DNA from 2 places in the Bacillus nitratireducens genome. Region 2 is predicted to be linked to the other one. Evidence: a T-box and tRNA genes for the amino acid it is inferred to sense, from the RefSeq annotation. Region 2 holds a T-box; the other holds one or more tRNA genes.

Region 1 (11,865 bases), on a different contig from region 2:
ATATGTAGCAATGTTATCTAGTTTTGAAGGAATATATGTTTAGATTTCTTCTTGACATTCTGAAAAGAATGTGTATAATGATAAAAGTCTGGTAATGATGGCAGAGAGGTCACACCCGTTCCCATACCGAACACGGAAGTTAAGCTCTCTAGCGCCGATGGTAGTTGGGACCTTGTCCCTGTGAGAGTAGGACGTTGCCAGGCTTGTATTATTCCGCAGTAGCTCAGCGGTAGAGCTATCGGCTGTTAACCGATCGGTCGTAGGTTCGATTCCTACCTGCGGAGCCATTATGCTTCCATAGCTCAGCTGGTAGAGTACTTCCATGGTAAGGAAGAGGTCACCGGTTCAAGCCCGGTTGGAAGCTTGGAAAAAGTTTTTAAATTTTTGGCCCGTTGGTCAAGTGGTTAAGACACCGCCCTTTCACGGCGGTAACACGGGTTCGAATCCCGTACGGGTCACCACTTTTGGAGGATTAGCTCAGCTGGGAGAGCACCTGCCTTACAAGCAGGGGGTCGGCGGTTCGATCCCGTCATCCTCCACCATATATATTTAAATGTCGGAGGGGTAGCGAAGTGGCTAAACGCGGCGGACTGTAAATCCGCTCCTTCGGGTTCGGCAGTTCGAATCTGCCCCCCTCCACCATTTTCTTTAAAACAACCTGAAAAGGTTTATTTTTTTGAGAAAATAACCATACTAGTAAATATTAATGGGCTATAGCCAAGCGGTAAGGCAACGGACTTTGACTCCGTCATGCGCTGGTTCGAATCCAGCTAGCCCAGCCATTTACGAGCCATTAGCTCAGTTGGTAGAGCATCTGACTTTTAATCAGAGGGTCGAAGGTTCGAATCCTTCATGGCTCACCATTTTCGCGGAAGTAGTTCAGTGGTAGAATACAACCTTGCCAAGGTTGGGGTCGCGGGTTCGAATCCCGTCTTCCGCTTTATTACTACGGGGCCTTAGCTCAGCTGGGAGAGCGCCTGCCTTGCACGCAGGAGGTCAGCGGTTCGATCCCGCTAGGCTCCATATAAATAGGGAAAGCTTACATCAAATGATGTAAGCTTTTTTTGTGTTTAAATTTTATTAGGAAAGGCAACTTTCATATTTGTCGTTTAAAATGAAGAAAAGGTGTAAATAAGGAACGGGGGATAATTATGAAAGTTGTCATTGCATCTGATTCATATAAAGAAAGTTTGAAAGCTATGGAGGTATGTGAAGCTATTGAAAGAGGTTTTGCAGCAGTTTTTCCTGAAGCAGAGTACGTTAAAGTACCAATTGGAGATGGAGGTGAAGGAACGGTCGAATCTCTTGTTGGTGCTACAATGGGGGAAATTATATCACTTAATGTGACAGGGCCGCTTGGAGAGAGCGTGCAAGCCTTTTATGGTATGTCTAAGGATAAGAAGACAGCATTTATTGAAATGGCAGCAGCGTCAGGATTACAACACGTTCCAATTGAAAAGAGAAACCCACTTATTACAACGACAAAAGGGACAGGTGAACTTATATTACATGCATTAGATCAAGGAGCGAAACACATTATTTTAGGACTTGGAGGAAGTGCTACAAATGATGGTGGGGCTGGTATGCTATCTGCTTTAGGTGCAAGGTTTATAAACAGGAAAGGTGAAGTAATAGAACCCTCTGGAGGGACATTACATTTGATTACTACTGTTGAACTTTCTAGGGTTGATTCACGCCTAAAGGATCTAAAGTTAGAAGCGGCGTGTGATGTAGATAACCCTTTAGTTGGAGCTAGCGGGGCATCTTTTGTGTTTGCGAGACAAAAGGGTGCAAATGTAGAGATGATGAAAGAGCTAGATGAGAATTTAAAACATTATGCTAATATACTTAAACAACATGTGTCTTTAGATGCATCTGAAATACCAGGGGCGGGGGCAGCTGGAGGAATGGGAGCAGCTGTCGTTGCGGTGCTCAAGGGGCAGTTAAGAAAAGGAATTGAAATTGTATTAGATTATACAAATTTTGACAAGTGTATAGAGGGCGCCGATCTGGTTGTAACTGGTGAAGGAAGAATAGATGAACAAACAGCGTATGGAAAAGCTCCTGTTGGTGTCGCGAAGCGGGCGAAATGTCGTCATATTCCTGTAATTGCTATTGGTGGATCTGTATCCTCGAATTATACGACTGTTTACGAAAAGGGAATTGATGCAGTGTTTAGTATTACAGCGAGTCCAATGACATTAGAAGAAGCATATAAAAGGGCAGAAGAGAATATCGAAATGACAGCAAGAAATATTGCAGCAGTGTGGAAACTAGCATCAGAAAAACGCTTCTAAATGTAGAAGTGTTTTTTAATTCATTTATTTGATGATATTTTGCATAATCCTGAGTGATGATGGAGAAAAGTGCGGATAAAAATATTGGCTGATAGAAAGGTCAGTTGTTTCATTAAGTTAACTTTATACATAGAATAGTCTTAAAATTTAGGTTTCAATGAGAGTATAAGTGAATATATTGTATATCCATGCAGAAAAATGTCGAGTTGAGTCAGACTATATAAAAGATTTAAAATATTTAGGAAGGCATAAAAGGGGGATACTATCTATGAAAAAAGAAATCTCAGTTATTGGAGTTCCAATGGATTTAGGACAGATGCGTCGCGGGGTCGATATGGGACCAAGCGCGATCCGTTATGCAGGGGTAATTGAAAGAATTGAACAAATTGGATATGACGTTAAAGATTTGGGAGATATATGTATTGAGAGAGAAAAAGAAGTAGATGAAAATACAAAATTAAGAAACCTTACACAAGTTGCAACTGTATGTAATGAATTAGCAAGTAAGGTTGATCATATTATAGAAGAAGGTCGTTTTCCGCTTGTATTAGGCGGTGACCATAGTATTGCTATCGGTACGCTAGCTGGTGTAGCGAAACATTATAAAAATTTAGGTGTTATTTGGTATGATGCACATGGTGATTTAAATACAGAAGAGACTTCACCATCTGGGAATATTCACGGTATGTCACTTGCTGCAAGTTTAGGCTATGGACATCCGACGCTTGTAGACTTATATGAAGCATATCCAAAGGTGAAGAAAGAGAACGTTGTAATTATCGGTGCACGTGCATTGGATGAAGGAGAAAAATACTTTATTCGCGATGAAGGCATTAAAGTATTCTCAATGCATGAAATCGATCGTATGGGCATGACGGCTGTTATGGAAGAAACAATTGCGTATTTATCTCATACGGATGGCGTTCATTTATCATTAGATCTAGATGGGCTTGATCCTCATGACGCACCAGGAGTTGGAACACCTGTAATTGGTGGTCTATCTTATCGTGAAAGCCACTTAGCGATGGAGATGTTAGCAGAAGCTGATATTGTTACATCTGCTGAGTTTGTTGAAGTAAATACAATTTTAGATGAGAGAAACAGAACAGCAACAACAGCGGTTGCTTTAATGGGTTCTTTATTCGGTGAAAAACTGAAATAAATGTAAGAAAAGCAACTGTGAAGTTGCTTTTTTTATTGGAAAATAGGCGTATAATAATGACTTATATTATACTGTAGGGTAAGAAAGTTTGACATCTTACCAATTTAAGCTAAAGGGGGCGTTTGTAATTGTCGTTTGTTTCATGTATGGTATAATTAACTAGTTGTTGGAAATACATACAGATAGAGCATAAAACAATATTTCAATATATGGATAGAATTGCTCGTAAGTAGGAGGAAGGGTTAGCATGCCTTTTGAAGATACGACCATTTTGAAATATCTTAGTACGGCATTAGATATTGCTGTTGTATGGTTTATTATATATAAGCTAATTCTTATAATCCGGGGCACGAAGGCTGTTCAACTTTTAAAAGGTATTACAGTTATTATTGTCGTCCGGATGATTAGTATTTTACTTGAATTGCATACGCTATATTGGCTAACGGAACAAGTATTAACGTGGGGATTCTTAGCTGTTATTATTATCTTCCAGCCAGAATTGCGAAGAGCACTTGAGCAGCTAGGACGAGGTAGCCTGTTTTCGCGTGTGGGAACTCACGAGGAAGATGAACCTGAAATTGTTGCAACAGCGATAGCGAAAGCTACGGAATATATGGGAAAACGTAGAATAGGTGCATTAATCACGTTGTCAAAAGAGACTGGGATGGGTGACTATGTGGAAACGGGTATTCCGCTGAACGCAAATGTGTCATCAGAATTACTCATTAATATTTTTATCCCTAATACGCCTCTTCATGATGGAGCAGTAATTATGCAGGGAAGTACAATTAAAGCAGCAGCATGTTATCTTCCGCTATCAGAAAGTCCGTTTATTTCTAAGGAGTTAGGAACAAGGCATCGCGCTGCAATGGGAGTTAGTGAAGTTACTGATAGTATTACAGTAGTTGTGTCGGAAGAAACGGGTCAAATTTCTTTAACGAAAAACGGTGAGTTACATCGTGATTTGAAGACAGAGCAGCTGAAGGATATGTTGTTAGCAGAATTTAGTAGGAACGAAAAAACGACTTCTTCGTCTTTATGGAATTGGAGGAGAAAGCGTCATGGATAAGTTAATGGAGAATCATTGGTTTTTAAAAGGAATCTCATTACTATTGGCGTGTATGCTTTTCATGTCAGCAACTTTAACTGAAAAAAATACGACATCGAGTATATTACCTTTCGTAAATGAAACGAAAGAAACATTAACTGATTATCCTATTACCCTTAAGTATGATGAAGAGAAATATATTGTAAGTGGTATTCCATCAGGTGGAGTCAAGGTGAAGTTGGAAGGTCCAAAATCAGCAGTTGCTACAGCAAAAGCAAAAAAACAATTTGATATACCAGTTGATTTGAGAGATAGCGAAAAAGGAACTTATGAAGTTTCTTTGAAAACGAACGGGCTTCCAGATGATGTGAAAGGAACAGTTCAGCCATCAACAATTAAAATTACTCTACATGAAAAAGCGAGAAAATACGTTCATGTAGACTTAAAATTATCAAATGAGGATCAAATGCCAGCGGGTTCTACTCTCGAAAAATCAAACATTAAACCTGATACTGTTGAGGTAGTTGGGACGAAAGAAGAAATCGAAAGTATTTCATCTGCTAAGGCGTATATTGATTTGAAAGGTGTTAATAAAACTGTTACAAAAACACCCGAAGTTACATTATACAATAAAGAAGGAAAACGTTTAAATGTAAGAACAAGTCCATCTAAAATTAGTGTAACGTTGAATGTGGCGACGCAAGCTACAGCAAATAACGTCGAAAAAACAGTTCCTTTAACATATTCGAAAAAAGGTAATTTACCAGAAGGTTTAGCTGTTACAAATATTAGTGTTGAACCAAAAGAAGTAACGATAGCAGGTCCAAAAGACATTTTGGATAATATACAATCTATAGAGGGGGTCGAGGTAGATCTTAGTCAATTGACGGATTCTACAACATTCGATGCCTCTGTTTTATTGCCAAAAGGTGTGACAAGTGCAAAACCAAATCAAGTGAAGGTTTCTGTAGGGGTACAAAAGGTAAAACAAACGAAAAGTAAAACTATAGATGGTATCCCGATTCAAAAAAATGGAATTCCGAATGATGTTACTGCTCAGCTACTTTCGCCACAAGATGGAAAGATAAGCGTTGATATTTCAGGAGAAGCAAGTATAGTAGATAAAATAACAGCTGCTCAAATAACAGCTGCGATTAATCTGCAAAATGTATCTCCGGGGACGAAGGATGTTTCTATTCAAGTGAGTGGTCCTGGTAATATTTCGATAGAACCAAAACAAAAAAGTGCTAAAGTCACAATTGTGAAGAAAGAAAAGCCAGATAAAGAAGTACAGGGTAATATTGAACAACCAGATCCAGCAAACGATAAAGAAAATCAAACTGAAAAACCAAAAAATCCTGAACCGGATCCAGAAAAGGATCAGGAAAAAGATAAAGACAAAGAAAAAGACAAAGACAAAGAAAAAGAAAATGGCCAAGAAACGAGCCAAGAACCAACAGTAGATAATCAAAAAGAGCACGAAAAAGGAGCGAATAATAATGGGTAAATATTTTGGTACAGACGGAGTACGCGGGGTTGCAAATAAGGAATTAACACCTGAATTAGCATTCAAAATTGGACGTTTTGGCGGCTATGTATTAACAAAAGATACAGATCGTCCAAAAGTAATTATTGGCCGTGATACACGTGTATCTGGACATATGTTAGAAGGAGCTTTAGTAGCAGGTCTATTATCAACTGGAGCAGAAGTAATGCGTCTTGGTGTTATTTCTACACCAGGTGTGGCGTATTTAACAAAAGCTTTAGATGCACAAGCGGGTGTTATGATTTCTGCATCTCATAATCCAGTACAAGATAATGGTATTAAGTTCTTTGGTTCAGATGGTTTCAAATTAACAGATGAGCAAGAAGCTGAAATTGAAGCATTATTAGACAAAGAAGTTGACGAGTTACCACGTCCAACAGGTACTAACCTTGGCCAAGTGAGTGATTACTTTGAAGGTGGACAAAAGTATTTACAATACATTAAACAAACTGTAGAGGAAGATTTCTCTGGTTTACATATTGCTTTAGATTGCGCACACGGTGCGACTTCTTCTTTAGCTCCATACTTATTTGCAGACTTAGAAGCTGATATTTCAACGATGGGGACTTCTCCAAACGGTATGAATATTAACGAAGGCGTAGGATCTACACATCCAGAAGTCTTAGCTGAATTAGTAAAAGAAAAAGGTGCTGATATCGGACTTGCTTTTGATGGTGATGGCGACCGTTTAATCGCAGTAGACGAAAAAGGAAACATCGTTGATGGCGATCAAATTATGTTTATTTGTGCGAAGTATATGAAAGAAACTGGTCAATTGAAACATAATACAGTTGTTTCAACAGTTATGAGTAACTTAGGATTCTACAAAGCACTTGAAGCAAACAATATTACAAGTGATAAAACAGCAGTTGGTGACCGCTACGTAATGGAAGAAATGAAACGCGGTGGATATAACCTGGGCGGAGAACAATCAGGTCACATTATCTTACTTGATTACATTACAACTGGTGATGGAATGTTAAGTGCACTTCAACTTGTAAACATCATGAAAATGACGAAAAAGCCATTATCTGAGCTTGCAGGCGAGATGACAAAATTCCCACAATTACTAGTAAACGTTCGTGTAACAGATAAAAAACTAGCATTAGAAAATGAGAAAATTAAAGAAATTATTCGTGTTGTAGAGGAAGAAATGAACGGAGACGGTCGTATTCTTGTTCGTCCATCTGGAACAGAACCACTTATTCGTGTAATGGCAGAAGCACCGACACAAGAAATTTGTGATGGGTATGTACATCGTATTGTAGAAGTTGTGAAAGCGGAAGTTGGAGCTGAATAATTTACCAAATTTGTTTTAAAAGGAGCACAAGAAGTGCTCCTTTTTCATATGTTTTATAGACAATGAAAAAAATTTCATTGACGATTTATATTGTTTGTTATAAGATTGTCTTGTTCTTTTTCTCAAAGGAAATATTGTAAATTATAAAAGCGCCAGAACTACAAGTAGTGTAGTTGACGAGGTGGAGTTTATCGAGATTTCGGCGGATGACTCCCGGTTGTTCATCACAACCGCAATCTTTTACTTAAAACATTAAGGTGACTTAGTGGACAAAGGTGAAAGTGTGATGAGAGAAAAGGAACGGATGAATACTAGCTGTATAAGTATATACGGACTTTAACCCAATCGAGAGGAAGGTGAAAGCCGTTACAAGCTTACAGGGCTAGCAATATGTAATCCGTTTTTTTAATATAAATAAATGGTATCGGACTATGTCGTTACATGTTCGCAAAGCAGTGTAAGCATTTGTAACGGCGACTAAACATGTGTGGAATCGTAGGATTTATTGGAGAGCAAGATGCAAAGGAAATTTTATTAAAAGGTTTAGAAAAGCTAGAATATCGCGGATATGATTCAGCAGGTATTGCAGTACAAGCAGAGAACGGTGTTATTGTATACAAAGAAAAAGGCCGTATTGCAAAACTTCGCGAAGTCGTAGAAGAGAATGTAGCAGCAAGCGTGGGAATCGGTCACACACGCTGGGCTACACACGGTGTTCCAAGCAAAGTAAACGCGCATCCGCATCAAAGTACATCAAAACGCTTTACACTAGTTCATAATGGTGTAATTGAAAACTATGAGTTAGTGAAAAAGGAATATTTACAAGATGTAACGTTCGTAAGTGAGACAGATACAGAAGTTATCGTACAGCTTATGGAACAACAAGTGAGCACAGGACTAAGTGTAGAAGAAGCGTTCCGTAATACGCTATCTCTTTTACATGGCTCTTATGCAATCGGATTACTTGATGCTGAAAATCCAAACATGATTTATGTTGCTAAAAACAAAAGCCCGCTATTAGTAGGTGCTGGTGATAACTTTAACGTTATTGCAAGCGACGCTATGGCGATGTTACAAGTTACAGATCAATTTATCGAGTTAATGGATAAAGAAATGGTAATCGTAACGAAAGAAAGTATTACAATTAAAAACTTACAAGGTGAAACGATTGAACGTGCACCGTTTACAGCGGAATTAGACGCAAGTGATATTGAAAAGGGAACGTATCCTCATTTCATGCTAAAAGAAATCGACGAGCAACCACTTGTAATCCGTAATATTATTCAAAAGTACCAAGATGAAAATGGCGAAATTGAATTAGATCAAGATATCCGTAACGCAATTTTAGATAGCGATCGCATTTACATCATTGCATGTGGAACAAGTTATCATGCAGGTCTTGTTGGAAAGCAATTCATTGAGAAATTTGCGAAAGTACCAGTTGAAGTACATGTAGCAAGTGAATTCTCTTACAACATGCCATTATTAACAGAAAGACCATTCTTCATTTACATTTCACAAAGTGGTGAAACAGCTGATAGCCGTGCAGTACTTGTGCAAACAAATGAAATGGGTCATAAAGCATTAACAATTACAAACGTACCTGGTTCTACGCTTTCTCGTGAAGCTGATTATACACTTCCGTTATATGCGGGACCGGAAATCGCAGTTGCATCGACGAAAGCATACACAGCACAGCTTGCAGTACTTTCAATCTTAGCGGCTGACATTGCAAAAGCAAAAGGTGAGGTTCTTGATTTCGATTTAACACACGAATTAGGACTTGTAGCAAATGCAATGGTAGTACTTTGTGATCAAAAAGAAGAAATGGACGCATTAGCAAAACAATTTTTAGCAACAACGCGTAACTGCTTCTTCATCGGACGTAGCGTAGACTTCTTCGTAGGTTTAGAAGGTGCGTTAAAACTAAAAGAAATCTCTTACATCCAAGCAGAAGGATTTGCTGGAGGAGAATTAAAACACGGTACAATCGCCTTAATCGAAAACGGTACACCAGTTATCGCACTTGCTACACAAGAGCACGTAAACCTTGGAATTCGTGGTAACGTGAAAGAAGTAGTAGCACGCGGAGCTAACCCATGTATCATCTCAATGAAAGGCTTAGAAATGGAAGGTGACAGCTTCGTATTACCAGCTGTACACGAAGCACTAGCACCGCTAGTAGCAGTTATTCCATTCCAACTTATCTCATACTACGCAGCACTTCACCGCGAGTGTGACGTTGATAAGCCACGTAACTTAGCTAAGTCTGTTACTGTTGAGTAGGAGATTGGTAGGTTAATAAATATAGTTGTGGATTTGAAATAAATTTACGAATTTGTATCCCTTTAGATATGTAATCTAAAGGGATATTTTTGTGTCGAAAAAGAACATCTAAAATTGCTAAGTGGATAGCACTCTACTAATAAAAGGTTTACTTTATCGGCTTTAGAACGGAACTACTTTTATTTATCTGAATTTTCCGTTACTATTTTAAGTATCCGTGAACAATTTTCTTTATTACGACAAAAAGAGACGATAGATTCATGGACATTACAAGGGGGCTTATTATATGAAAGTGAAAGCAAAAACATATTTAAGTATAGAAGAGATTATTTCATTACCGTCCTTATCAAGTGCAAACGTAAGTGATGATGGAAAAAACGTAGCATTTGTAAAAAAGTCAGCTAACTGGGAAGACAATACGTATAGAAATCATGTATGGATATATGAGAAAGATAAAGGGCAGAGTTACCCACTAACAGATGGGGATATAGATAGTACACATCCATTATGGTCTCCAGATTCTAAGACTATTGCATACCTTAGCCTAGGCGGTGACGGAGCTAATACAAATCAGATCTTTGTTAAGTCAATAGACGGTTGTAGTGAGGTTCAAATGACTGGTGAGGAAGAAGGGATTAGTACATTTAAATGGGATCCCATGGGTAAAGGTTTTTATTATGTTGCACAGTCAAAAGAATGTGAGGAAATACAGAAACGTAAGGAACGATATGGAGATTTCCATCATGTAGGTAAGGAACATCGGAATAATTGTTTATACTACATTGAAATAGAAAAAGTGAAACAAAATGATAAACAGGAACGGAAGGTTAGCGGTCTTTATCAATTAACGGAGGGTAAGGATTTTTATATACATAACTTTGATATTTCAAATGATGGGACAAAGGTTGTATTTATAGCTACACCAAGCCTAAACGATTATATGAATGGTGATCTATACATATTAGATGTTGAAGCTGAGGAACTACAAAAGATGAATGTAGATAAGTTGTTGGGCGGGAGCGTTTGCTTTTCTCCTGAGGGCAGCAAAATATGTTACTCAGCAAGCATAAGGGAGAAGGAGTACTATAGAAACCATATACAAGAAAGTATATTAGAGATATATGATATGAATACTGGAGAGGTAATTCAGCCTCTAACAAACTTTGATAGTACGGTTATGCCATTACAGTGGACAGATAAGGGGATTTTAATTAGATGGCAGGATAAAACTAATTATCTCATTGGGTTGCTATGTGAAGATGGGACTGTGGAAATGTTAAGTGACAAAGTAGATGGCTTTATAATGGATGCTTCTATAACAAGGGATGGAAATCATATATCCTATAATAAGGCTATTACAAATGAAACCTTTGAAATCTATTTAGACGATAAAAAAATAACGAATGAAAATAGCTTTTTTGAAGGAAAGCTTAAAAGTAATAGGGAAATAATCTCATGGAAAAGTAGTGATGGTCTTGAAATAGAGGGTGTTTTATCGACTCCAGTAGAGTTTGACACAAATGAAAAATATCCCTTATTAGTAGTAATCCATGGTGGTCCGGCTTGGGCATCCTTCCCAATATTTTCAGATTGTTTTAATGAAAAATATCCTATTGAGCAGTTTATCGAAAAAGGCTTTATCGTTTTAGAACCAAACTACAGGGGAAGTTCTGGTTATGGTAATGAATTCTTAAAAGCAAACTATAGAAAACAGGGGATTGCTGACTACGAGGATGTTATATCTGGAGTGGATAAACTAGTTGAAAAAGGGATTGCAGATAAAAATAGAGTAGGGGTTATGGGATGGAGCAACGGAGGATATATATCAGCTTTCTGTTCTACATTTAGTAGTAGATTTAAAGCTATTTCAGTTGGGGGCGGAATTACTAACTGGAGTACCCATTATGTAAATACAGATATCCCTTACTTTATTAGAATGCATTTAGGAAATACTCCATGGAATGATCCAGATATATATACGAAAACATCACCAATGACATATATTAAATCAGCCTGTACGCCCACTTTAATCCAACATGGCGAAAAGGATGCAAGGATTCCAACTTCCAATGCATATGAGCTATATGAAGGGTTAAGGGATATGGAAGTTGATACAGAATTAATTATATTTAAAGGAATGGCATATAGTCCTGATCAGCCGGGAATGAATGTAGCTATTATGAAACAGAATCTGATGTGGTTTTCACACTATATTCTTGGGGAAAG
Region 2 (11,865 bases):
TAAGTGATTGCGTTCGCTGCGTAACACTTTTTTCAATTAAATTGATATTTTGGTCAGTAAATGATTCCGTATCTAAAATCTGTATTTGGATTAAGCGACAAAGTAGTAAAAACATTACACTCATAAAACAAATTAAAACAACTGTAATTCTCCGTTTTATTTTCATAAAAAACACCTCGTCTCATGTAGTTTAGACGAGGTGTTTCATCTTTTATACAAATAAAAAAATCACCCGTTTTTACACGAGTGATTTTTACGTTATTTTACAGAGATAATCTCTACTTGCATTTCTCCACCTGGTGTTTGAATTGCTACCTTCTCACCAATTTGCTTACCTAATAAACTTTTTGCGATTGGAGAATCGTTAGAAATTCTTCCTTCAAATGGATCTGCTTCTGCGCTACCTACGATTGTGTAAGATTCTTCATCTCCACCTGGTAACTCTTTAAATGTTACTGTTTTACCTAATGTAACAACTGTAGATTCTTCACCGTTATCTGTGATGATAACTGCGTTACGAATCATGTTTTCTAATTGTGTAATACGTCCTTCTACGAACGCTTGCTCATCTTTTGCTGCATCGTACTCAGAGTTCTCAGAAAGATCTCCGAAGCTACGTGCAATCTTAATGCGCTCTACAACCTCTTTACGTTTTACCGTTTTTAAATCCTCAAGTTCGTTCTCTAGCTTTTGCTTACCCTCTTGCGTCATTGGGTATGTTTTTTCTGTTGCCATATTTTCCACTCCTTTTATATACCAATCCCCTGAAAAAAAGAGGAGTTCCATATGAAAACTCCCCCACTTATATGTGTAGCGGAGGTTTCTAGTACGCTTGCACTAGCGGAGTTGTCACATACAACCCCGTATTCCCAATTCTTCTTTATATAAAGAAGATATGTATGGAAAGTTGATATAAATATGCCCTCACCTATATATAGATGAGGTTGCATGTTTCATTGTATTCGATAGGAAGGGAAAAAATCCCTTCCTATCGTATATCTTTTACTATGCTATTACAAATTTACTTTTTGTTCAAGAATTGTTGCAATTTTTGTCACCATAATATCAATTGCAACATGGTTTTGTCCACCTTCAGGGATAATAATATCCGCAAATTTCTTAGAAGGCTCAATAAATTGATTGTGCATTGGACGTACAACAGTTACGTATTGATCAATAACTGAATCCATCGTACGACCACGCTCTTCAATATCACGCTGCATGCGGCGTAAAATACGAAGATCCGCGTCTGTATCAACGAATAGCTTAATGTCCATTAACTCACAAAGACGTGGGTCTTCTAAAATAAGAATTCCTTCTAAAATGATTACATCTTTCGGCTCAACTGGAATAATTTCTTCTGAACGCGTATGCAATGTATAGTCATATACAGGCTTATCAATTTGCTCATATGCAAGCAACTGCTGCAAATGTTCAATTAACAGATCATTATCAAACGCAAGCGGATGATCATAATTTGTTTTTAAACGCTCTTCCATTGGTAAATGGCTTTGATCTTTGTAATAATAATCTTGCTCCAAGATTAAAATGGAATGACCTTTAAAATGGTCAAAAATCGCTTTCGTTACACTTGTTTTTCCTGATCCTGAACCACCAGCGATTCCAATTACAACAGGCTTATTCGTCCCCATTCGACTACCACTCTTTCTTATTGAAGTATGTTTTTGCGCATCATATTATTCACATACACTGGTTGATCCACTTTGAATTTCACGATTTGCAACGGATGTCTCGCTGCATCTAATTCGTTTCCATCCTCATCCCAAATTTTCTCCACCGTCTGCGTAAAGTTTTCTATTTCTGGTCCAAAGAACTCCACTTCATGTCCTGGTTTGAAGTGATTACGTTGCTCAAGCGTTACGATGCCCGTTTCTTCATTATAATCTAACACTAAACCAGCAAAATCATACGTTGTTTTCTTACTATGATTTCCAAACATTTGCTCTTGATGTCCTGGAACCCCTTCAAAGAATGCAGGAGCTGTGTCACGATTTGCACATTTATCAAGCTCATCTAACCACTCTTGTTTAAACTCAAAGTTATCCGGATCCGCACAATACGCATCAATTACTTTACGATATACAGTTGCCACAGTCGCTACGTAATGGATAGATTTCATACGTCCTTCAACTTTTAAGCTATCAATTCCAATTTCAATCATTTTCGGAATTGATAAAATTAAATTTAAATCTTTTGGACTCATCGCAAAGTGAGCATCTTCTTCTTGGAATAAAGGAAGCTCTTTTGCATCTTTATGTTGTGATACCGTTTGAACTAAATCATAGTCCCAGCGACAAGATTGACAACAACCACCACGGTTAGAGTCACGCGCTGTCATATGGTTACTTAATGTACATCTTCCTGAATATGCGATACACATTGCACCATGGACGAATGCTTCAATTTCAATATCCACTTTGTCCTTAATTTCTTTCATCTCTTCATAGCTTGCTTCACGAGCTAATACAAGACGATGTAAACCTTCTTCTTTCCAATACTGTGCTGCTTTCCAGTTGGATAGCGATTGTTGTGTACTTAAATGCACCTCAACAGAAGGTGCTACACGTTTACATGTCTCAATAATAAGCGGATCAGCAACGATAATTCCCGTTACGCCAGCTTTTTCAATCCCTTTTAAATATTCCTCTAGCCCGTCCATATTTTCATTATGTGCAAAAATATTTGTTGTTACATATATTTTCGCTCCATATTTCTTTGCAAATTCAACGCCTTCTGCCATGTCTTCCAGCGTAAAGTTACCTGCATTCGAACGAAGACCAAATTCTTGTCCACCTAAATATACAGCATCTGCCCCATAATGGATAGCTACTTTTAATTTTTCTAAGTTACCCGCAGGGATTAACAGTTCAGGTTTCTTCACAATAACGCGTTTGCCATCGATCACTCGTGAAATTTCTTGTACAGTCATTTCCTACACCCTCCTCGTTTAGTAAACCGTCTCTTTAAAGAAGAATCCTGTATCTAATGGACGATTTACTGGTTGCATTTCTTCTATCTCTTTATATAAATCGTCTTTCACGTCATAATACGCATCACGATCTTCTACACATAAATCAATTGCTTTACGATATTTCTTTGTTACCTCAATAATGTATTCAGAACTTTTTAGGACACCATCAATTTTTAAGCTATCCACTTCAGCGTCGATTAGTTCCTCTAACTCATCAATGAAACAAATATCGTTCGGACTCATAATGTGAGTACCATTTTCATCTTCATAAATTGGATATTTATTATTACGCTCTGGATCGTACAAGAACATATTCTCTTCATACTTTTTCTTTTCAATGTCGAGATTACGACCTTGATACTCAAAGTAGTTTCCTACTAATGAACGCTTTGATTGGAACATGCAAGTCATACCGTGAATTTGCACTTCAAGTTCCACTTCCGCATTTTCTTTTAATTCAACAATTTCATCTAAGCTAAGTTCACGAGCTAATACAGCTCGTTTCGCCCCTCTTTGCCCCCAATAGTTACAAGTAAACCAGTTTGTTGCTGTCGTTTCTGTATTCCAGTGCAACTTCATGTTTGGTGCAACTTCACGAACAGCCATTAATACCGCTGGATCTCCGAAAACAATCGCATCTACATTTATCTCATTTAAAAATGCAACGTAGTCTGTTAATTCTTCTACTTTATCATTGTGGAACATCGCATTCATTGCAACGTATGCTTTCACACCATTTTCATGTGCAATTTTAACAGCTTGTTTTACATCTTCACGTGAAAATTCCCCTGCTAAACGTAAACCAAACTTTTGTTCACCGATCATTACTGCATCTGCTCCTGCTTTTGCAAGAGGTTCGATATCCGCCACTGCTCTAGGCGTTATTAACAATTCAGGTTTCTTCATACCTTTGTCACCCTTTCTTTTTACTTACAGCCACTCCATCACCAATCGGGAAAATCGTTGTATCATATCCTTCATGGTTCATAAGCCATTCATTGTACGTCTTAATACGACGAATCAAACCACGTGTACGTCTATTTTCAATTTTCTCTTTTGTCGTTACAAGACCATGATACATAACATTATCTGAAATAATTACGCCACCAGGATTTAATAACGGTTCATATAAGTCAAAAAAGCGACGATATTGCCCTTTCGCTGCATCAATAAAAATAATATCAAATGTTCCATGTTCTTTCACTTGTTCGCCTGTTTCTAAAGCATCACCGTAAATAACAGAAATGCGATCTGTTACTGGAGAACGTTCTATATATTCAAGTGCCTTTTCATATCGTTCACGATTGCGCTCTACTGTCACAATACGTGAATTTGGAATAGCTTCCATCATACGAATACTAGAATAACCGATTGCTGTTCCAAGTTCTAAAATGCTTTTCGGCCCAATTAAACGTAAAAATTGCAGCATAAATTCCATTCCAAGTCGATCCATAATCGGCACATGGTTTTCTGTTGCATACTCTTCCATTTCAAGAATTAATTTATCTTTTGGATCAATAAATGATAATAGGTACTCGTTAACTGCATCCTCCATAATTGGTCCTCCTTATTTACATGGAGAAGTGCCTCTATGACGCGTCAATCTTTGTCTTTTCACACATAGAATGCAATAAAAATACAAGCCAGCTTCACCCTTAGCTTGTACGTCCCGTTTTGATATTAAAAACGATTCTTCTGCCAGTTTTTAACCCGATATATTTTACCACAAAAAAGAGGGATGTGCGACCTTTTTCGCTATCCCTCCCCGTTTCACTGTTTTTTCGTAATATATTTTTGCTTTAATGCATTATGTTCTTCTAATGTTTTCGCATAATACACTTCACCACTTGGTGCAGCTAAGAAATAATAATACTCTGTTTGCGCAGGCTCTAACGCCGCTTCCACTGAATGTTTCCCTGAGTTTGCAATCGGCCCAACTGGCAATCCTTTCACAACATACGTATTGTACGGTGAGTTTACTTTTAAATCCTCATATAATACGCGTTGTTTATGCTTTCCAAGCGCGTATAACACTGTCGGATCTGTTTGAAGTGGCATACCTTTTGCTAAACGATTATAGAAAACACTAGAGATCTTTTGACGATCTGTAAAGCCCGTTGCCTCTTCTTCAATAAGTGAAGACAATGTTAAAAGCTGATGAACATCCCAGTTTTTCGCTTTCATTTTTGCCTCGTTTTGAACAATAATTGCATTCGTTTTCTCAAGCATTGGAATTACGATTTCTTCTAACGTTGTATCTTTTTTATAGAAAGAATACGTCGCTGGATATAGATAGCCTTCTAATGGATATTTAATATTGCTATCAAAAATTTTATCAGTCAATAACTTCGGATACTTTTGCTGCATTTTTTGAATAAATGCTTTATCGTTTAATTGACGCACAACATCATCTTTATTCCACTTTAATTCTGCCGCAATCACTTCTGCAATTTCAGTTACTTGCGCCCCTTCTTTAATCGTTACTTTATAAAGAGCTGGACGATGCACGTTACCGGATGACATTTGTTCGATAACATCTTTAGCATTCATCGAAGGATTTAATAAATATGTACCTGCTTGTAAACTTTTCGATTTAGCCTTTGTATAAAAACTAAAAACTGTACCGTTTTTCACAGCACCTTTTTCTTCTAAAATTTCACCAATTTTACTTGTAGATGATCCTTTTGGGATCTCTACTTCAATCTCTTTTTTATTCTCGCTATCAACTGGTCCTAATGCCGATGAAATATATGCATAGACTGAACCACAAACTAAGAGCAATGCAATAATCGAAAATAAAAAAATGCGTCTACGCTTCTTTTTCACTTGATTCTCTACCAAAACTCTTCCTCCTTATTCAATTGTAGACCGTATGTACATATTTCTATACAATACGATATAAAAACACAATAAATTTATTTATCTTTTTTAGATAGATATTTTATTTTTCTACAATCCGTCTCATTATACTACAAAGACTTACACAGTTTCGACAAAAAATCTTTCATTTTACATATAAAAAAAGATGGACTGTATGTCGTCCATCTTTTCAGTACTATTATTCTGCTTCTTGCTCATCAGCAAGAGTGTTGAACATTTCTTGTACCATTTCCCACTCTTCTTCAGATTCGATTGGAAGTAAAGTTCCGCCCTCTTCTTCATTTTGCTCATAAGCCATTGCATCATAAATTTGGTCTCCATCTTCGTCTACTTCACCGATTGGAGAGAAGACTACGTATGATTTTTTGCCAAACTTTTCAGCATCAAAAGTGAAAACAATCTCACATAAATGTTCGTTACCTTTTTCGTCTACAATTGTAATTTGATTTTCTTCCATTTTGGTCACCTCTTATTTACTATCTAAAAATCCTTGTAAGATTACGACTGCAGCCATCTTATCGATTACTTGCTTTCGCTTCTTACGGCTTACATCAGCTGAAATGAGCAGACGTTCCGCTGCCATCGTCGACAAACGCTCGTCCCACATTACAACGTCTAATTGTAACAGCTCTCGTAGGTTTTCTGCAAATTGCTGGCACGCTTCACCACGCGGACCAATTGTACCATTCATATTTTTAGGTAAACCTACTACTATTTTGTCCACACCATACTGTTTTACTAACTCAGAAATACGGTCAAAACCAAAATGACCTCGTTCTTCGTTAATCTTAATTGTTTCCAGCCCTTGTGCTGTCCAGCCCATTTCATCGCTCATTGCAACTCCGACTGTTTTTGTACCTACATCTAAACCTAATATCCGCATAAACTACTCCTCACGATGATGTTTCAAGTAAGACTTCACAAGCTCTTCAATTAACTCATCACGTTCAAGCTTGCGAATGATGCTTCGAGCATCTTTATGGCGAGGTATGTATGCTGGGTCTCCACTTAATAAATAACCGACGATTTGGTTAATCGGATTATAGCCTTTTTCTTGAAGTGCATCATACACAGTTAAAAGTACATCATTTACATGGACACTCTGTTTTTCATCTTGAATGCTAAACTTCATTGTTTTATCAAAACCGTCCATTTCAAGCACCTCACTTGTAAGTAGTAAGTATAGGGAGAAGAACTTCTCCTCTCCCTACCATTGTACACTACTATCTCTTTATTTTGAAACAGATTTAACGTACTCTTGTACAAACGCTAAAGCTTCCTCAACTTGAGCTGGGTTTTTACCGCCTGCTTGAGCCATATCAGGACGGCCACCACCACCGCCACCACAACGAGAAGCCACTTCTTTCACAAGCTTACCTGCATGGTAACCTTGGCTAATTAAATCTTTCGTTACGCCAGCTAAAATGTTTACTTTATCATCACTTACAGACGCTAATACAACAACTGCAGACTCTAATTTATTTTTTAGATCATCCATCATTGTACGTAAGTTGTTCATATCTGCAACATTTACTTTTGCCGCTAATACGTTCACGCCATCAACTGTCATTACTGAATCAGTTAAGTTTCCAGCTTCGATATTGCTTAATTTCGCAGCAAGAGATTCGTTTTCTTTTTGAAGTTGTTTTACTTCAGCAAATAAACCATCAACTCTTGTTAAAATATCTTTTGGATTTGTTTTCATTTTACCTGCTGCTTCTTTTAATAAACCTACTTGATCGTTCATTAATTCGTATGCAGACTTACCTGTTACTGCTTCAATACGGCGAGTTCCTGCACCGATACCAGACTCAGCAACAATTTTGAAAATACCGATAGAAGCTGTGTTATCAACGTGACAACCACCGCAAAGCTCTAAGCTGTAACCGCCAACTTGTACAACGCGTACAACATCTCCGTATTTTTCACCGAATAATGCCATTGCACCCATTTCTTTCGCTTCTTCAATTGCTTTTTGAGAAATCTCAACATCAATACTTTCCCAAATTTTTTCGTTTACGATACGCTCAATTTTTTCTAATTCGTCAGCTTGTACTTGGCCGAAGTGAGAGAAGTCAAAGCGTAAACGTTCAGAAGTTACAAGAGAACCAGCTTGGTTAACATGCATTCCAAGTACGTCTTTTAATGCTTGGTGCAGTAAATGAGTTGCTGTATGGTTTTTCACAACGCTACTACGGTTCTTCGTATCAATAACAGCTTTTACAGCCGCATCTTTCGTTAATGTACCCTCTTCAACAACAACTTTGTGTAAGTTCTGACCATTTGGCGCTTTTTGTACGTCTTTTACAAGAACTTTCACACCGTCAGTAAGAAGATAACCACGGTCAGCAATTTGTCCACCGCTCTCAGCGTAGAATGGCGTTACATCAAGCATTAACTGTCCTTCTTCACCAGCTTGTAAGCTATCTGTATACTCACCATTTTTCACAAGTGCAACAACGTTACTTTCTGTTGCAACTGTACCGTAACCAACAAACTCGCTCGCTACTTTAACTTCACCAAGTACACCGCCTTGAACTTGCATAGAATCAACGTCTTGACGAGCAGCACGTGCACGCTCACGTTGTTTTTCCATTTCATTTTCAAAGCCTGCTTGATCAACTGTCATACCAGCTTCTTCTGCATATTCTTCTGTTAATTCAATTGGGAAACCGTATGTGTCATATAGACGGAACGCGTCTACTCCAGAAATAACAGTTGTTTTTTCTTCTTTTGCTTTTGTGATAACTTCAGCTAAAATTGCTTCACCGTCATGAAGTGTTTCATGGAAACGCTCTTCTTCGTTTTTCACAACTTTCGCAATGAAATCTTTCTTTTCAAGTACTTCTGGATAGAAGTCTTTCATTACTTCTCCAACAACCGGTACTAATTCAAACATGAATGGACGGTTAATGTTTAATTTTTTCGAGTAACGAACCGCGCGGCGTAATAAACGACGTAATACATAACCACGGCCTTCATTAGAAGGAAGTGCTCCATCACCAACAGCGAATGTTACTGTACGGATATGGTCAGCAATTACTTTAAATGCCATATCTTTTTCTAAGTCACCATTACGATACTTCTCACCAGAAATTGATTCTGTTGCACCAATCATCGGCATGAATAGATCTGTATCAAAGTTCGTAGGCACATCTTGAACGATAGATGTCATACGCTCTAAACCCATCCCTGTATCGATGTTCTTCTTAGGAAGCGGTGTATATGAACCGTCTGGATTATGGTTAAATTGAGAGAATACAAGGTTCCATACTTCTAAGTAACGCTCGTTTTCTCCGCCTGGATATAATTCTGGGTCACTAAAGTCATTACCGTAAGCTTCACCACGATCATAGAAAATCTCTGTATTCGGCCCACTTGGCCCTTCACCGATATCCCAGAAGTTTTCTTCTAAACGGATGATGCGCTCTTTTGGAACACCCATTTTCTCATTCCAAATTGTAAATGCTTCTTCATCTTCCGGATGGATTGTAACTGATAGTAATTCTTTATCGAATCCAATCCATTTGTCGCTCGTTAAGAATTCCCAAGCCCAAGTAATTGCTTCTTCTTTGAAGTAATCACCGATTGAGAAGTTCCCTAACATTTCAAAGAATGTATGGTGACGAGCTGTTTTCCCTACGTTTTCAATATCGTTTGTACGAATTGATTTTTGAGCATTTGTAATACGTGGATTTTGCGGGATTACGCGTCCATCAAAATATTTTTTTAATGTTGCTACACCACTGTTAATCCATAGAAGAGATGGATCTTCATGTGGAACTAGTGATGCACTAGGTTCTACTGCATGTCCTTTTTCTTGGAAAAAGTCTAAAAACATTTGACGAATTTGTGCGCCTGTTAGTTGTTTCATTGTATTTTCCTCCTTAAATATAAAAAACTCCCGCCCCTATAAAAGGGACGAGAGTTAACTCGCGATACCACCCTAATTATGAATTGATTATTATAACAATCAATTCATCACCTCATGGTGCCGTAACGTGGCAAGACGGCAGTGATTAGCTGCTCTCAGGATTAGCTTTCTGTTACCCTTCATTTAAAGCTCCTTTCAGCCAGTGGAAGCTTCTCTCTACAAATGGACTGTAACGTACTTGTTCCGTCATTGATTTAATGTATTATATGACTAAATATAATAGAATTCTCTTAAGTTTGTCAATGTAGATAATCATTTATATTATATCAATTGCTCATTATTCATAGTTATTCTACTATTCATTCTTAACAGCCTTTAAATATATTATGCATTTATTACTAAATAGGAATCTCCTCACAAAAATACTTTATACAAATTTCTAAATATTACATCATTTGTTATAATTAAATTATCAACAATAAAGGAGCGACTACAATGACAACTTTATTGAATCAAGCTAAAGAAATGTTAACAACTGATGAAAAAATCCTTTTTTATGCGGCATGTTCATTAGATATATTTATATATCGTTCCGTCGCAAGGCCAGGACTGTTAATCTTAACGAACAAAAAGCTCTTCTTTTATGGACCAGATGTAAGCAAGAACCCAATATTTGAAGAGTACTCTTTCGCAAAAATTTCTAATCTAAAAGAGCAAAAGCGGCTTTTCAGCAATCAAATTGTATTTATGTATGATACGGAATGGAAAAGAATAAAACATATTCAAACAACTGATATGAGCTCTCTGGTTCAAAAAATACAAGATCAACTCCTTAAATAATCATATTATTAGCCCTCTATTTTTTAAATAGAGGGCTTCATTTTAAACATCTTCTCTTTTCCAAAGAGGTCTCACATGAACAATCACTGTACGAATGATTGCTAAAACAGGAACTGATATTAGCAATCCTACAATACCTGCTACTTCTCCTCCAACTAGTAATGCAAGCATAATAATAACAGGGTGCATACGAAGCGACTTACCAACGATGTAAGGAGATAAAATGTTACTTTCCAAAAATTGCAAAATGGCAATTGTAATCCCCGCCTTAATGAGTAAACTCGTTGATACCGTTGCCGCAATCATCAACGTGGGAATCGCCCCTAAAATAGGACCAAAGTACGGGATTATATCCGTTACCCCAATAATAATGCCGAGTAATAACGGATATTTCATACCGATAAACCAAAAAGAAAGAACAGATACTCCCCCTAATACTAAGCAAACAAATAACTGTCCTCGAATATAACTTCCGAGTGATTTATCAATTTCTTTCGCAAGCATTTGACCCGTACTACGCCATTTACTCGGGACTAATTTCCAAAAGATATGATAAAACTCACCGTAATCTTTTAATATGTAAAATACAATGAATGGAATTAAGAAAATAATGAGTAACGAATCCAGTACACCACGAGCTGTGCTCATGACTTTATTTAAAAGCGCTTGAATCTTCGTTTCTACACCACCAAAAATTTGTTTCACCTTTTCATGAATAAATGATGGAAAATTCGCTGTTTGTTCCGTTACCCCATCCATCCAAGAATCGTACATTTTTGTAAACTGCGGAAATTGTTCATTAATCTCTTGCAACTGCTTAATAACAATTGGCGTTCCTTTATAAATCCCATAGCCAATCCCGCCGAAGAAAAGTACGTAAATGAGCAAAATGGCAAGTGTACGAGGCATTCCTTCTTTATGGATTTTTTCAATTAAAGGATGCAATAAGTATGCAATGAAACACGCGATAAGAAACGGTGTAATTGCCACTTTAAATACAAAAATAATTGGTGCCCACAATGGCTTAATTTTTAAAAAGACAAGCAAACAAAGAAAAATGAGTAACAATAATCCTAAACGATATATCCAAATGATTTTAAGATTCTTCACACGAAAAACCTCCTCCACCTTTATTTTGAAAATAAATAGGTTAGGTTATGTGCAAAAGTTTTAAAATCTTTTTATACAGACCATACTGTTTTTTAAAGACGTACATATATTTAACATAATAAGGACAACCACCCCTGAAAATACAAAATGTCAAAATATAATCAGGAGG

Evidence for each region. A T-box is a leader RNA that pairs with one kind of tRNA and senses whether it is charged. The one in region 2 lies ahead of alaS (alanine--tRNA ligase), so its partner is inferred to be a tRNA-Ala.
Region 1: it has a tRNA-Ala gene. The T-box ahead of alaS (alanine--tRNA ligase) is inferred to sense a tRNA for this amino acid. The anticodon was not compared.

What each region holds. Positions count from the first base shown of each region.
Region 1 covers NZ_JAUMJO010000012.1:87-11,951, forward strand. The annotation lists rRNA gene rrf (5S ribosomal RNA) at 88-203, shown strand; tRNA gene Q3V31_RS27590 (tRNA-Asn) at 213-287, shown strand; tRNA gene Q3V31_RS27595 (tRNA-Thr) at 292-364, shown strand; tRNA gene Q3V31_RS27600 (tRNA-Glu) at 387-461, shown strand; tRNA gene Q3V31_RS27605 (tRNA-Val) at 467-542, shown strand; tRNA gene Q3V31_RS27610 (tRNA-Tyr) at 559-642, shown strand; tRNA gene Q3V31_RS27615 (tRNA-Gln) at 708-782, shown strand; tRNA gene Q3V31_RS27620 (tRNA-Lys) at 788-863, shown strand; tRNA gene Q3V31_RS27625 (tRNA-Gly) at 869-940, shown strand; tRNA gene Q3V31_RS27630 (tRNA-Ala) at 951-1,023, shown strand; gene Q3V31_RS27635 (glycerate kinase) at 1,152-2,297, shown strand; gene rocF (arginase) at 2,566-3,459, shown strand; gene cdaA (diadenylate cyclase CdaA) at 3,707-4,528, shown strand; gene Q3V31_RS27650 (CdaR family protein) at 4,521-6,014, shown strand; gene glmM (phosphoglucosamine mutase) at 6,007-7,353, shown strand; partial or broken gene Q3V31_RS31045 (hypothetical protein) at 7,640-7,824, shown strand; gene glmS (glutamine--fructose-6-phosphate transaminase (isomerizing)) at 7,837-9,639, shown strand; gene Q3V31_RS27665 (S9 family peptidase) at 9,926-11,865, shown strand, end outside.
Region 2 covers NZ_JAUMJO010000003.1:488,303-500,167, reverse strand. The annotation lists gene Q3V31_RS14515 (peptidoglycan D,D-transpeptidase FtsI family protein) at 1-166, opposite strand, end outside; gene greA (transcription elongation factor GreA) at 259-735, opposite strand; gene udk (uridine kinase) at 1,014-1,652, opposite strand; gene Q3V31_RS14500 (peptidase U32 family protein) at 1,670-2,950, opposite strand; gene Q3V31_RS14495 (peptidase U32 family protein) at 2,969-3,898, opposite strand; gene Q3V31_RS14490 (O-methyltransferase) at 3,906-4,547, opposite strand; gene mltG (endolytic transglycosylase MltG) at 4,763-5,833, opposite strand; gene Q3V31_RS14480 (DUF1292 domain-containing protein) at 6,051-6,329, opposite strand; gene ruvX (Holliday junction resolvase RuvX) at 6,342-6,755, opposite strand; gene Q3V31_RS14470 (IreB family regulatory phosphoprotein) at 6,759-7,025, opposite strand; gene alaS (alanine--tRNA ligase) at 7,104-9,746, opposite strand; T-box leader at 9,787-10,005, opposite strand; gene Q3V31_RS14460 (PH domain-containing protein) at 10,242-10,586, shown strand; gene Q3V31_RS14455 (AI-2E family transporter) at 10,629-11,696, opposite strand.